Regions from separate parts of the Streptomyces sp. E11-3 genome, predicted to be linked through region 1. Evidence: riboswitches for the same ligand, from Rfam matches in the RefSeq annotation. Region 1 holds a riboswitch; each other region holds the start of a gene.

Region 1 (3,604 bases):
CGATCCTGTGGGGACTTGGCTGGGGAGGCGTGCCCACGCTGCTGACCACCGCCGTGGGGGACGCGGGCAGCGAAGCGGCCGACGCGGCCCAGGCGATCCTTGTCACCCTGTGGAACGCGGCCATGGCCGGAGGCGGAGTCGCGGGCGGCGTCCTGCTCGGTATCCTCGGCGCCGCCGCCCTTCCCTGGAGCGTCCTGGCGCTCCTGGTGCCGGTCCTGGTCGTCGTACTCGCCGCCCGTGCGCACGCGTTCCCGGCCAGGCGTCCCAGCAGCAAATCTGACGCACCGTCAAATCTGTGACTTTCGTGTGATCTCCGCTGTATCGACTTGTGACAAGCGTTCGAGTGCGGCTACGTTCGCCGTTCGACTCAACTGTCACTCAGCTGTGTAGTCGCGCGAAAGGCAATCGCATGCTCTCCGGGAACGGCCGTCACCGACGCCCCCGTCAAGCTCCGGCTCTCGTTGTCGCGGCGGGGGTGACCGGATCGGCCATCGCCATCCCGCTGCTCGGCGCCTCCGGCGCGAGCGCCGCCGACGCCTCCACCTGGGACAAGCTCGCCGCGTGCGAGAGCGGTGGCGTGTGGAGCGCCGACATGGGCAACGGGTACTACGGCGGGCTGCAGTTCTCGCAGGACGACTGGGAGGCGTACGGCGGCCTGGACTACGCGCCGCGTGCCGACCTGGCCAGCCGCTCGCAGCAGATAGCCGTCGCCGAGAAGGTACTTGCCGCGCAGGGGCCCGACGCCTGGGCGACGTGTGCGCCGATCGCCGGGCTGGAGAAGGGTGGCGAGACGCCCGACGTGAACCCGGGCCCGACCGCGGACCCCACGCCGTCGCCGTCGGAGTCGGAGTCGGATTCACCGAAGGCGTCCAAGCCGTCGAAGGGCGAGTCCGCGGAGCCCTCGCCGTCCGCCGATCCTTCGGAGGACGCCGCGGATGAGCCGTCAGGTAAGACGCCGGAGGACGAGTCGGGCGAAGAAGGCGAAAGCGGCGTAGGTGGCGTAGGCGACGAAAGCGGCGCCAGTGGCGATGAGGGCAAGTCGGACAACTCCTCGAAGGGTGAGTCGCCTTCGTCTGATTCTTCTGCTTCGCCCACCGAGACCACCATTCCTGACTCCTCCGCCGACCCCTCCGCCGACCCCTCCGCGCCGGAGGAGACCCCTGCCGAGGGCTCAGGGCGCCACCGTGGCGACCGCGCCCCCGAGGAGCTGCCCGACGAGCGCGAGGTCGACGGCTCGGGCCGGCATGCCTCCCGTGGTGGCGACACGGACCGCGATGCCGTCGACGGCGCGTACGTCGTGCGCCCCGGCGACAACCTCTCGGTGATCGCCGACACCCATGGGCTCGACGGCGGATGGACCGGGCTCTACACGGGAAACAAGAAGACCGTCGGCGAGGACCCGGACCTCATTCGCCCTGGCCAAAGCCTCGATCTGGGCGAAAAGTAGCGGCAGTTCGGGCTGAATGTCCGAGTTAAAGGGGCATTGCCGTAAGTGAGAGATGGGTCTCAACGGCCCCGATCGCCTTGGTGTTGAGGGTGGGAGCGTGTTTACCGTCGTGACCGCTCGCCACTGGTGAGCCCCGATGGCCGTCACGCCGAATCCTGCCGGCGGCCGCAGGGAACAGTCGTCGCGTAACGCGCCGTAGGCAGGAGCGGGGGACCCAAGGTTTGCGCCGGGCCCGGCCCTTGAGAGAGGGCGGGGACCGGCTTGGGGTGAAGTTCGTACGGAGACGCGGAAGCTCCGTACGGACCGGGCAACTCACTTGGCCCGAACCCGACAGCTCACCTCGTAGGCGTCGGTGAGGGGATCACTCATGCTGTTTTCCGGCAAGGGCAAGCACCGTCGTCCGTCCAAGACCACCCGGATCGCCACCGCCGCCGGTGTCACCGGCGCCGCCGTGGCCGTCCCGCTGATGGGCGCGACCGGCGCGCAGGCCGCCACCGCGTCCCAGTGGGACCAGGTCGCCCAGTGCGAGTCCGGTGGCAACTGGTCGATCAACACCGGCAACGGCTACTACGGCGGTCTGCAGTTCTCGTCCTCCACCTGGGCCGCGTACGGCGGCACGCAGTACGCCTCGACCGCCGACCAGGCCTCCAAGACGCAGCAGATCGAGATCGCCGAGAAGGTCCTCGCGGGCCAGGGCAAGGGTGCCTGGCCGAGCTGCGGCGTCGGCCTGACCAACGCCTCGTACGACGGTGGCGGCGAGCAGTCCACGCAGCAGAGCGCCCCGAGCACCCCGCAGCAGTCGGCGCCCCAGCCGAAGCAGGAGCAGCCGAAGCCGCAGCCGAAGCAGGAGCAGCCGAAGCAGGCCGCCCCGAAGGCAGAGACCCCCAAGGCCGCGCCCAGCACCAAGAGCGCCAAGACCGTCGAGACCCCGGCCGGTCAGACGGTCAAGAAGGGCGACGGCGAGTACGAGGTGAAGTCCGGGGACACCCTCTCCGAGATCGCCGAGGCGCATGACGTCAAGGGCGGCTGGCTCAGCCTGCACGAGCTGAACAAGGACATCGTCGAGGACGCCGACTTCATCTACCCGGGTCAGCAGCTGCACCTCAGCTGACCCTGACCCGCAGGTCACCGCTTGACCCGCGGGTCACTGACAGGCCCGCAGGTCACCGCCAGACCCGCAGGTCATCCCCAGACCGCCCCGCCCCTGCGCGCTTACCCCCGTGCGCGCCGGGGCGGGGCTCTTTTTGTTCCGTCAAGAAACAATCTATGCTCGGGGTGTCCACGGTCCGGTCGGTCGGCTGGCCGATGCCGCCGAGGCGGTTAGGCTCGTGTCGCAAGGCCATAGAGACCTCGCACTTCTAGCGTCACATCCCAGAAGGAGATGCTCGTGCCGTCCATCGACGTCGTCGTAGCCCGGGAAATCCTGGACTCCCGAGGCAACCCCACGGTCGAGGTCGAGGTTGGCCTCGACGACGGCAGCACGGGTCGTGCCGCCGTCCCCTCCGGTGCCTCCACCGGTGCTTTCGAGGCCATCGAACTCCGTGACGGCGACCCCAGCCGTTACCTGGGCAAGGGCGTGGAGAAGGCCGTCCTCGCCGTCATCGAGCAGATCGGCCCGGAGCTCGTCGGGTACGACGCCACCGAGCAGCGCCTGATCGACCAGGCCATGTTCGACCTGGACGCCACCGACAACAAGGGCTCGCTCGGCGCCAACGCCATCCTCGGCGTCTCGCTCGCCGTCGCGCACGCCGCTTCCGAGGCGTCCGACCTGCCGCTCTTCCGCTACCTGGGCGGCCCCAACGCGCACCTGCTGCCGGTGCCGATGATGAACATCCTGAACGGCGGCTCGCACGCCGACTCCAACGTGGACATCCAGGAGTTCATGATCGCCCCGATCGGGGCGGAGTCCTTCTCCGAGGCCCTGCGCTGGGGCGCCGAGGTCTACCACACCCTCAAGAAGGTCCTGAAGGCCAAGGGTCTGGCCACCGGCCTCGGCGACGAGGGCGGCTTCGCCCCGAACCTGGGCTCCAACCGCGAGGCCCTGGACCTGATCCTCGAGGCCATCAAGGAAGCCGGTTACGCCCCCGGCCAGCAGATCGCGCTCGCCCTGGACGTCGCCGCCTCCGAGTTCTACAAGGACGGCACGTACCAGTTCGA
Region 2 (3,604 bases), on a different contig from region 1:
GTTCGCGGCCGAAGGCCCCACCGACGAGGAGATGGAGCGCGCCCAGGCGCAGTTGGAGCGCGAGTGGCTGGACCGGCTCGGTACGGTCGCCGGCCGCGCCGACGAACTGTGCCGGTACGCGGTGCTGTTCGGTGACCCGCAGCTCGCCCTGACCGCCGTGCAGCGGGTGCTCGACGTCACCGCGGCGGAGGTCCAGGAGGTCGCCCAGGCCCGGCTGCGGCCCGACAACCGCGCGGTGCTCGTGTACGAGCCGGTTGCCGCAGACGAAGCGGACGACGCGGACGGCGCGGATAACGGGGCAGAGGCGCAAGACGCGGCAGCCGCCGCCGGGAACGACGTACAGGAAGACGAGGCGGCGAAGTGACCCAGGCCCAGACCACAGCGACCACCGAGGCCACCGTGACCATGGACTTCCATCCGCAGCCCGAGGCGGGCGAGGCCACGCCGTGGGCCTTCCCCGCCCCCGAGCGCGCCACGCTCCCCAACGGCCTGACAGTGCTGCGCTGTCACCGTCCGGGCCAGCAGGTCGTCGCCGTCGAGCTCAACCTCGACGCCCCGCTGGACACCGAGCCGGACGGCCTGGACGGCATCGCCACCATCATGGCGCGCGCCTTCTCGGAGGGCACCGACAAGCACTCGGCCGAGGAGTTCGCCGCGGAGCTGGAGCGCTGCGGCGCCACGCTGGACGCGCACGCCGACCACCCCGGCGTACGCCTCTCGCTCGAAGTCCCGGTCTCCCGGCTCCCCAAGGCGCTCGGCCTGCTCGCCGACGCGCTGCGCGCGCCCGCCTTCGCCGACAGCGAGGTCAAGCGGCTGGTGCGCAACCGCCTGGACGAGATCCCGCACGAGATGGCCAACCCGAGCCGCCGCGCGGCCAAGGAGCTCTCCAAGGAGCTGTTCCCGGCCACCGCGCGCATCTCGCGTCCGCGCCAGGGCACCGAGGAGACGGTCGAGCGCATCGACGCCACCGCGGTCAGGGCGTTCTACGATGCCCATGTGCGGCCCGCGACCGCGACCGCCGTGGTGGTCGGCGACCTGTCCGGTACGGACCTGGACAAGCTGCTCGGCGAGACCCTGGGGGTGTGGACGGGTTCCGCGCCCGAGCCGCGCCCCGCAGCGCCGATCACCGCCGACGACACCGGCCGGGTCGTCATCGTGGACCGCCCGGGCGCGGTCCAGACGCAGCTGCTCATCGGCCGGGTCGGCCCGGACCGCCACGACCGCGTCTGGCCGGCCCAGGTACTCGGCGCCTACTGCCTGGGCGGCACCCTCACCTCGCGCCTGGACCGCGTCCTGCGCGAGGAGAAGGGCTACACCTACGGTGTGCGCGCCTTCGCCCAGGTGCTGCGCTCGGACGCCGAGGGCACCGGAGCCTCGATGCTGGCCATCAACGGCTCCGTGGACACCGAGTCCACAGGACCTGCCCTGGACGACCTGTGGAAGGTGCTGCGCACCCTCGCAGCCGAGGGCCTCACCGACGCCGAGCGCGATGTCGCGGTGCAGAACCTGGTCGGCGTGGCCCCGCTGCGCTACGAGACCGCCGCGGCCGTCGCGAGCACCCTGGCGGACCAGGTCGAGCAGCACCTGCCGGACGACTTCCAGGCGCAGTTGTACCGGATGCTGGCCGAGACCGGCACCGTGGAGGCCACTGCCGCCGCGGTGAACGCCTTCCCGGTGGACCGTCTGGTCACCATCCTGGTCGGCGACGCCGCGCAGATCGCCGAGCCGGTCAAGGCGCTCGGCATCGGCGAAGTGACCGTCGTCACCGGCTAGTCGGGCCGGGCGGGGCGCCAAGCTCACCTGGGGACCCCGGTGGCTGAAGAGCCACCGGGGTCCCCTAATGTCCGAAATATTGGCGAGGCTGACGGTCTGTCCTGTGGCATGTGCCTCAAAAGCCGTGATCCGTTTGTGGCAGGAAAGATGCCCCGTTTAGCGTCGGGTCGCTGTTCGCCGGCTATGCGCCGCATCCGCGGCACCGGACAGCCATCGCCGAGTCCCCGTCAGGCGCGAGCCTGGGGAGCCGGGGACCCACTCAGTCCCTGGGGTGAATCGGGCGCCTCCCCGTGTGGGGCCCGTAGGAGACCTTCCTGCTCCGAACCCGTCAGCTAACCCGGTAGGCGAGAAGGAAGGAAAGGACCCGCCACTTCATGGCCTCCGGGAAGCATCGTCGCCCCAGCCGTCTGTCGCGCACCGGTGCGAACGTCGCGGGCGTCGCCGCCCTCACCACCACGGGCGTCATCGGCACCCTCGCCTCTCCGGCGCTCGCCGCCCACTCCGCCGCGGACACCGGTCTGAACCAGGCCGTCGCCGCCGACGACGTACTCGCCGAGCGGATCGGCGCGCAGGCCAGCGCGCAGCAGGAGGCCGCCGAGCAGGCCGCCGCCAAGGAGCGGGCCGAGGCCGAGGCCGAGCGCAAGGCCGAGGCACGGGCCAAGGAAGCACGCGAGGAGAAGGCGAAGGAAGAGCGCGCCGCGCGTGCCGCCGAGCGGGCACGGCTGAACGCGTTCGTCTCGCCGGTCGCGGGCTCGTACGTCTCCACCGGCTACAAGGCCGGCGGCGCCGTCTGGTCCTCCGGCAGCCACACCGGCGTCGACTTCCACGCCGCGTCCGGCACCCCCGTCCAGGCCGTCGGCCCCGGCACCGTGGTCGAGGCCGGCTGGGGCGGTGCGTACGGCAACAACGTGGTGATCCGGATGAACGACGGCACGTACACCCAGTACGGGCACCTGTCGTCGCTCAGTGTCTCCGTCGGTCAGAGCGTGACCCCCGGCCAGCGAATAGGCCTCTCCGGCGCGACCGGCAACGTCACCGGGCCGCACCTGCACTTCGAGGTCCGCACCTCCGCCGAGTACGGCTCCGACATCGACCCGGTGTCCTACCTCCGCGCGCACGGCGTAGCCGCCTGACCACCCAGGTCCGAGGGTTCACACCCCACCCCACCACTCACCGAAAGCCCCGGCTCCCCGAGCCGGGGCTTTCGCCATTCGACCCGTGCGCCAGCTTGTCCAAAAAATATCCATGGATTCTGGTCACCCATCGGAAATCCGCGCCTGCTGCAATAGAGTCACCGAACAGACGTCAATCGACCGCGTTTCGCGGACATTAAGGCGGTGGACAGGTCATGCGCGTTCCTGCGCACTCGGTATGCACGGCCATCCGGGAGGACATCGTGTCCGGTGTGCTGGAACGCGGCAGCCGGCTCACCGAGGAGCTGCTCGCGCGCCGGTACGGGGTCTCGCGGGTCCCGGTGCGGGAAGCGCTGCGCACCCTGGAGGCCGAGGGGTTCGTACGGACCCGCAGGCACGCCGGCGCCCAGGTCGCCGAGCCCAGCGCGCAGGAGGCCGCCGACCTGCTGGAGATGCGGCTGCTGCTGGAGCCGCTCGGTGCCGCGCGGGCCGCACAGCGGCGTACCGAGGCGCATCTCAAGGTGCTGCGCGGGCTGGTGCGCCTGGGGCAGGAGCGGGCCCGCAGGGGGCACAGCGAGGATCTGCGCTCACTGGGCGGCTGGTTCCACGAGACCCTCGCCCAGGCCTGCGGCAGCCCGGGCCTGACGACGCTGCTCACCCAACTGCGGCACAAGGTCGCCTGGATGTACACGGTCGAC
Region 3 (3,604 bases), on a different contig from region 1:
GACTCGGCGATCGTACGGAGTTCCTCCATCAGCGTGTTGAACCGCTTGACGGCGTTCGCCGAGCGGGCCGCCATGCCGTACGCCTCGTCGACTCGCCGCAGCGCCTGCGAGAAGCTGACCTTCTCGCGCTGCGCCAACGCGTCGATCATGGCCTCCGCGCGGTCGCCGATGCCGCGCTTGGGTACGTTGAGGATGCGGCGCAGCGGTACGGAGTCCTCCGGGTTGGACAGCACCCGCAGATAGGCCAGGACGTCCCGGACCTCCTTGCGCTCGTAGAAGCGCACCCCGCCGACGACCTTGTACTGCAGCCCGACGCGGATGAAGATCTCTTCGAAGACACGGGACTGCGCGTTCGTCCGGTAGAAGATCGCGACGTCACCGGCCTTGGCCTCGCCCGCGTCCGTGAGCCGGTCGATCTCCTCGGCGACGAACTGCGCCTCGTCGTGCTCGGTGTCGGCGACATAGCCGGTGATCTGCGCGCCGGCCCCGGCGTTGGTCCACAGGTTCTTCGGGCGGCGGCTTTCGTTCCGCTCGATGACGGCGTTGGCCGCGGTCAGGATCGTCTGGGTGGAGCGGTAGTTCTGCTCCAGGAGGATCGTGGTCGCGTCCGGGTAGTCCTCCTCGAACTGGAGGATGTTGCGGATGGTGGCGCCACGGAAGGCGTAGATCGACTGGTCCGCGTCACCCACGACGCACAGCTCGCCCGGCTCCGGGTCGCCCTCGCCGCCGACCGGGCCGACCAGCTCGCGCACTAGGGCGTACTGGGCGTGGTTGGTGTCCTGGTACTCGTCGACCATGATGTGGCGGAAGCGGCGGCGGTAGTGCTCGGCGACGTCCGGGAACGCCTGCAGCAGATGCACCGTCGTCATGATCAGGTCGTCGAAGTCGAGGGCGTTCGCCTCACGCAGCCGCGACTGGTACATCGCGTAGGCCTGGGCGAGGGTCTTCTCGAACCCGTCCGCGGCCTGCCCGGCGAAGGTCTCCTCGTCGATCAGCTCGTTCTTCAGGTTCGAGATCTTGGCGCTGAAGGACTTGGGCGGGAAGCGCTTGGGGTCGAGGTCCAGGTCCCGGCAGACCAGCGCCATCAGCCGCTTGGAGTCGGCGGCGTCGTAGATCGAGAACGAGGAGGTGAAGCCGAGCCGCTTGGACTCGCGGCGCAGGATGCGGACGCAGGCGCTGTGGAAGGTCATCACCCACATCGCGGCCGCACGCGGCCCGACCAGGTCGGCGACGCGCTCCTTCATCTCCCCCGCGGCCTTGTTGGTGAAGGTGATCGCGAGGACCTGACCGGGGTGCACCCCGCGCTCGGCGAGCAGATAGGCGATGCGGTGGGTCAGTACCCGGGTCTTGCCCGACCCGGCTCCGGCGACGATGAGCAGCGGGGTGCCGGAGTGCACGACGGCGGCGCGCTGGTTGTCGTTCAGCCCGTCCAGCAGGGCAGCCGGGTCCACCGCGGGGCGCGGGGCGCCGTCGCGGTAAAACGCGTCCCGGTCCACGGGCGCGTCGAACCGGCCTCCGAAGAGGTCGTCCGGAACCTCTTCGGGTTCCGGAGCGTGCTCCTCGGGGGGCGGCGGAGGCTCCTCGCCCGAAGGCTTGAGGTCCGCCAGGAAGCTGTCGTCAAAGAGGCTGCTCATCGTCTACCGAGTCTAGGCGGCCGCACTGACACCCCGCCCCGGGTTCCCGTTCCGCGCTACCCCGCCCCGGTCACCAAGGGAGCACAAGCACTCACACAGCGCGAAAGTCACAGAAAAGTATCGGGCATATCGAACACCAACCTTCCCAGCCGCCTCGGCAGTTGGCTAGCGTGCTGGGCGGGCGGCCCGCATCCCCACCGGCGAACCACGCCGGGAACGGGCGGCCTCCGCCGAGTCCGGTGCGCCCCCCACAGGCAGCCGGAGCCGGGGACCCACGTGACCTTTGGGGTGAATCGGTCCCACGTACGAGCCCGTACCCACGTACGGGCGCGTCCGCGACCGTAGGGCAGCCTTCCGACACACCGCCCGAACCCGACAGCTAACCCGGTAGGCGGTCTATGGAAGGAGCGCCACCCTTGGCGTCGCACCGCAAGCCGCGCAACAGGTCCGGCCGCATACGGACCACAACCCAGGCCGTCGGCATCACCACGGCCGCCCTCACCTCCGTGGCTCTGCTGTCGCAGAACGCGTACGCCGCGCCTCCCTCGGCGCCTTCGGCTCCCGAACCGTCGCTCGAAGAGGTGCAGAAGAAGGTCGACGACCTCTACCAGCAGGCGGGTGTCGCCACCCAGAAGTACAACGCGGTCAAGGAGCGCACCGACAAGCAGCGCAAGCAGGTCGACAAGCTGCTCGACCAGGTCGCCAAGCGCACCGACAAGATGAACGACGCGCGGCAGGAACTCGGCACCATCGCGGCCGCCCAGTACCGCAACGGCGGGGTCTCCGACGCGGCGACGCTGATGCTCGCCGACGACCCGCAGAGCTACTTCGACCAGCGTCAGCTGATGAGCCGGTTGAGCGGCAAGCAGGAGAAGGCCCTCACGGACTACCAGGAGCTCCAGGCCGCGACCACCAAGAAGCGCGGCGAGGCGACGAAGAGCCTCAAGACGCTCACCGAGACCCAGAGCGAGCTGAAGACCACCAAGCGGGAGGTCCAGCGGAAGCTGTCCGAGGCGCGTGAGCTGCTGTCCACCCTGACGGCCGAGGAGAAGGCGCGGCTGGCGGCGCTGGAGAAGAAGCGCGAGGAAGAGGCCCGCAAGAAGGCGGAGGCGCAGGCCCGCGAGAAGGCGGCGGCCGAGGCGGAGCGCAAGCGCCTGGCGGAGGAGGCGGCCGCGAAGGAGAAGGCGCAGGAGGAGGCGCGGCAGGAGCAGGACTCCGGCACCGGCTCAGACGCCGACTCGGGCGGCGACACGTCGACGGGGGGCTCGACGGGCGGCTCCACCGAGCCCACTCCAGCCCCCTCCCCCTCTCCCGACACCTCGACCCCGGACGACTCGGACGACTCGTACGCCGCCAAGGCCGCGAAGGTGATCGCCTTCGCGGAGGCCCAGATCGGCAAGCCGTACGTCTGGGGCGCGCAGGGCCCGGACTCGTACGACTGCTCGGGCCTGACCCTGTCCGCGTGGAAGGCGGCCGGCGTCTCGCTGCCGCGTACCACCTGGGACCAGGTGAAGGTCGGAACTCAGGTGTCAGTCGACAACGCCAAGCCCGGTGACCTGGTCTTCTTCTACGACGACATCAGCCACGTCGGCATCTACATCGGCGACGGCAAAATGATCCACGCCCCGAAGCCGGGCACGAACGTCAGGACCGAGTCGATCTACTACATGCCGATCCACAGCGTGCGACGCGTGGCATAACCGCCCGGGGCGCGCTGCCCACGCAGGTCATCGGGCCTCAGGCCATCGGCCCCCGGGCCTCAAGCCCTCAGGTCCACAGGACGGCGATAAAGATATTCGCCGTGGTCAGCGCGCCCACCGCACCGAACATCGACTTGTCGATGCTCTCCTCGTCCCGCTTCACGTAGACGAGCGCCAGGATCACGATCAGCACCGCCATCTTGACGGCGATCTTGACGTTGTTGACCGCGTTGTCGTCGGCCTGGTTGAGGCCGACCAGCGCGACCCCGG
Region 4 (3,604 bases), on a different contig from region 1:
GTCGTCGCGCCGGTCCTCCAGGGCCCCGCGCGGCGGCAGTGGCGGCCACGGCTGGTCGGGGTCGGCCGGGACCCGCAGGCCAAGCACCTGGCCGGCGCGCAGGGCGACCCGGGTGTGGCCCTCGGCGGAGAGGTGCAGCCGGTCGCCGTCCCAGGCCCGTCGGTCCTGTACGGACTTCAGGGACCACAGGTCGAGTACGGGGCAGTCGTAGCGGTCGGCGATGGCTCGGACATGTGCGGTGTAGGTGGCGACCTTGCCGCGCAGGTGGCGCAGCACCGGCACGCCCCGGGTGTCGAATCCGGTGGTCACCAGGACGTTCTCGACGGAGTTCTTGAGGTCGGCGACGGCCCGCTCGAAGCGTTCGGCGACGTCGTCGGGGTCGCTGCCGGGCCGGATGATGTCGTTGCCGCCCGCGCAGAAGCTCACCAGTTCGGGGGCGAGCTCCTTGGCCCGCGGCACCTGGTCCTCGACGATCTGGTCGAGGAGCTTGCCGCGTACGGCGAGGTTGGCGTAGCGGAAGGAGTGTTCGGGGTGCCGGTCGGCGAGCAGCACGGCGAGCCGGTCGGCCCAGCCGACGAAGGTGTCGTCGGGGCCGGGGTCTCCGACGCCTTCGGTGAAGCTGTCGCCGACAGCCACGTACGACCCGAATGCGTCACTGCGGATGAGGGAAGTCGAATCGTGGTCCACGTCGCCATATCTTTCACCCACCGGTGTGACCTACGCGACCGTAGCCAGGGGTTGACGGCGGGTGAGATATGCCACCGACAACGACGTACGCGAGCAGGAATAGACCTGCGTACCCCACATGCGCGACGGCCGGGGCCCCAAGTGGGGGTCCCGGCCGTCATGTTCGGCTGGTGCCCTGGCGGGCGGTGCCGTGCGTGTCAGATGGAGACGCCGTGCGAGCGCAGGTAGGCGAGCGGGTCGACGTCCGAGCCGTAGCCCTGGCCGGTCCGGATCTCGAAGTGCAGGTGCGGTCCGGTGGAGTTGCCGGTGGAACCGACCAGGCCGATCTGCTGGCCGCCGGACACGCTCTGGCCCGCGGAGACGCCGAGCGACGACATGTGGGCGTACTGGGAGTAGTGGCCGTCGGCGTGCCGGATGACGACCTCGTTGCCGTACGAGCCGCTCCAGCCGGCGGAGACGACGGTGCCCGCGCCGACCGCCTTGATGGGCGTGCCGGAGGGGGCCGCGAAGTCGGTGCCGGTGTGGTAGCCGCTGGACCACATGGCGCCCGACGCGCGGTACTGGGTGGAGACGCCTCCGGCGACGGGGGCGGTGAAGCCCGTGGTCGTGGCGGCCTTCGTGGCCTTGGACGCGGTGCTGGTCGAGGCGGCGGGCTTGGCCTTGGCCTGGGGCTTGGCCTCGGTCTTGGCCTTGGGCTTGGCCGGGGCGCTGGCCTGCGAGTCGGCCGCACCGAGCTTCAGCTTCATGCCCGGGAGGATCAGCGACGGGTCTTCACCGACGACCGAGCGGTTGTCCTGGTAGAGCTTCTTCCAGCCGCCGTCGACGTCCTTCTTGTCGGCGATACGGGACAGGGAGTCGCCCGACACCACGGAGTAGGTCTGCCCGGCGGCCTGCGGCGCGGCCGTGGGAGCGGCGGCCGGAGCGGTCTGCGGGGCCGCGGCGGGAGCGGCCTGCTGTGCGGCGGCCGGTGCGGTGGCGGGGGCCGCCGACGGTGCGGCCTGTGCGCTGTTGGCGGCGAACAGCGGCAGCGCGAGCGCGGCACCACCGGTGCCGACGACGGCGAACTGGCGGCTGATCCGCGCGGACTTGGGACGGCGGTGCTTACCCTTCGCGGGCATGGCGAATTCCTCTCCGGCGCCTACGAGGTGAGCTGTCGGGTTCGGGCTGGAGATGCCCGGCCGCGCTTTCGCGTGGCTTCACCCCAAGCCGCTCCGGAGTCCCGGAACGGCGTTCTACCGTGGGTCCCCCGCTCCTGCCGTGGACGGGTGGGTGTGCGGAAGTCCGGATGGCGGCAGGATTGGGCGTCCATCCAGACGTCGGCGACCGTAAGCGAGCGGGAAGCGCGGAGACAAGCAGTCAATTCCAGCCCCATGGGCCGCAGCTGATCCTTTGACGCAATTCCCGTAACACTCCGTCGATGAACGCATTCCACCATCCGGATTTCCGCAGGGAATTGAGGAGAGGCGGCCGCAACAGACCGTCACGAATATGATCCCGCTCACCAGTCAGGCGCCACATCCCTTTAATCCAGGGCCAGTTACCGCGAACAGCCTGAATCGGGCATTCATCGCTTAGGGCGCAGGTGGCACATCAGCGTCACGCCGGGACAGGTGGTTGACGCAGGCATCGATGTCGTATCGATGTCGTATCGTCGAAGACGCGCACCGCAGGCGAGCAGCGCCGGCGGCTTACCGGGAGGAGCCCCCGTGACGCAGCAGGTCCCGTCGACCGAGCCCGAGCTGGCCGGAGTGCGCAATTTCCGCGACGTGGCAGGCCTGCCGACCGTGGACGGCAGACGCATGCGGGCCGGACGGCTCTTCCGCAGCGGCCACCTCGCACACGCCACCGAGACGGACGCCGCGTTCTTGGCCTCCCTCGGACTGCATACGATTTTCGACTTCCGCAATGCCGCGGACCAGCAGCTCGAGGGCCCGGACGTCGAGCTTCCGGGTGTACGGAACGTAAACCTTCCGCTGACCGACCCGGCCCACGGCGCGGAGTTCTGGCAGATGGTCCGGGACGGCGAGATAGCGGAGCTGCGCGCCGCCCTGGCCGACGGGCAGGCCGCGGACCGGATGATCACCACGTACCGCATGATCATCAAGGAGCGGACCGCCGAGCACAGCCGGGTGCTGCACGCGCTCGCCGAGGACAGCGTGCCCGCGCTGATGCACTGCGCGGCCGGCAAGGACCGCGCGGGCCTGTCGATCGCCGTCACGCTGCTCGCCGTGGGCGTCGAGCGCTCCGCCATCCTCACCGACTACCTGGCGTCCAACGCCACCCACCGCCGCTACAAGGTGCACCGCAGCAACAACGGCTCGAACTCCATGTCGCCCGAGGTCATGGAGCTGCTCAGCCCGCTCTTCGACGCCCGCGCCGAGTATCTGGAGGCGGCCTTCGACACGATCGACGAGACCTGGGGCTCCGTCGAGCGCTATCTGCGAGAGGGGCTGCGGCTGGCACCCGAGACGCGGGAGCGGCTCCGCGGGCAGCTGCTGGACTGACCCTGGATCCCGCGGATCCGACACAACCACGGAGCGGCCGGATCTACCGGTTCTGCGCGCCCAGCGTGAAGAGCAGGTAGATGAAGGCCGCGAAGACATGGCCGACGGCCACATAGATGATCAGCCGGACCCAGAGCGCGCGGGGGAACTTCTCCTCCATCGACGTGCGCGCGGGCACGGACCTGCGGACGGGCTGCTCGGGCTCGGTCATGTCGCGTCTCCTGTGATCCGGTTGCCCGCGTCCGCGCCGAGGCACAGCGCGGCCGTGGGACTCTGCAGCAAGGTGTGGACGAACAACAGCTCGGCCCCGCTCTGGTCGGCGGCGGCGATCCGATGCGGGGTGAGCGAGTCGAAGTGGGCGCTGTCTCCGGGCCGCAGCAGGTGCGCGGTGTCCCCGAGCCGGAGCCGCAGCT

Evidence for each region. A riboswitch is a leader RNA that binds a small molecule or an ion and turns the genes downstream of it on or off. The one in region 1 is predicted to bind cyclic di-AMP.
Region 2: another riboswitch for cyclic di-AMP. It lies ahead of U9R90_RS08145 (M23 family metallopeptidase); the one in region 1 lies ahead of U9R90_RS31780 (transglycosylase family protein).
Region 3: another riboswitch for cyclic di-AMP. It lies ahead of U9R90_RS13180 (NlpC/P60 family protein); the one in region 1 lies ahead of U9R90_RS31780 (transglycosylase family protein).
Region 4: another riboswitch for cyclic di-AMP. It lies ahead of U9R90_RS04325 (LysM peptidoglycan-binding domain-containing M23 family metallopeptidase); the one in region 1 lies ahead of U9R90_RS31780 (transglycosylase family protein).

Annotation. Positions count from the first base shown of each region.
Region 1 is NZ_JAZGRL010000003.1:486,685-490,288, forward strand. It holds gene U9R90_RS31770 (MFS transporter) at 1-299, shown strand, start outside; gene U9R90_RS31775 (transglycosylase family protein) at 410-1,447, shown strand; cyclic di-AMP (ydaO/yuaA leader) riboswitch at 1,629-1,811, shown strand; gene U9R90_RS31780 (transglycosylase family protein) at 1,815-2,558, shown strand; gene eno (phosphopyruvate hydratase) at 2,835-3,604, shown strand, end outside.
Region 2 is NZ_JAZGRL010000001.1:1,809,401-1,813,004, reverse strand. It holds gene U9R90_RS08155 (M16 family metallopeptidase) at 1-364, shown strand, start outside; gene U9R90_RS08150 (M16 family metallopeptidase) at 406-1,773, shown strand; cyclic di-AMP (ydaO/yuaA leader) riboswitch at 1,978-2,135, shown strand; gene U9R90_RS08145 (M23 family metallopeptidase) at 2,148-2,906, shown strand; gene U9R90_RS08140 (GntR family transcriptional regulator) at 3,122-3,604, shown strand, end outside.
Region 3 is NZ_JAZGRL010000001.1:2,926,793-2,930,396, forward strand. It holds gene pcrA (DNA helicase PcrA) at 1-1,634, opposite strand, end outside; cyclic di-AMP (ydaO/yuaA leader) riboswitch at 1,853-2,044, shown strand; gene U9R90_RS13180 (NlpC/P60 family protein) at 2,051-3,334, shown strand; gene U9R90_RS13185 (hypothetical protein) at 3,402-3,604, opposite strand, start outside.
Region 4 is NZ_JAZGRL010000001.1:970,705-974,308, forward strand. It holds gene U9R90_RS04320 (SGNH/GDSL hydrolase family protein) at 1-687, opposite strand, end outside; gene U9R90_RS04325 (LysM peptidoglycan-binding domain-containing M23 family metallopeptidase) at 885-1,805, opposite strand; cyclic di-AMP (ydaO/yuaA leader) riboswitch at 1,810-2,001, opposite strand; gene U9R90_RS04330 (tyrosine-protein phosphatase) at 2,394-3,191, shown strand; gene U9R90_RS04335 (DUF6126 family protein) at 3,235-3,351, opposite strand; gene U9R90_RS04340 (helix-turn-helix domain-containing protein) at 3,399-3,604, opposite strand, start outside.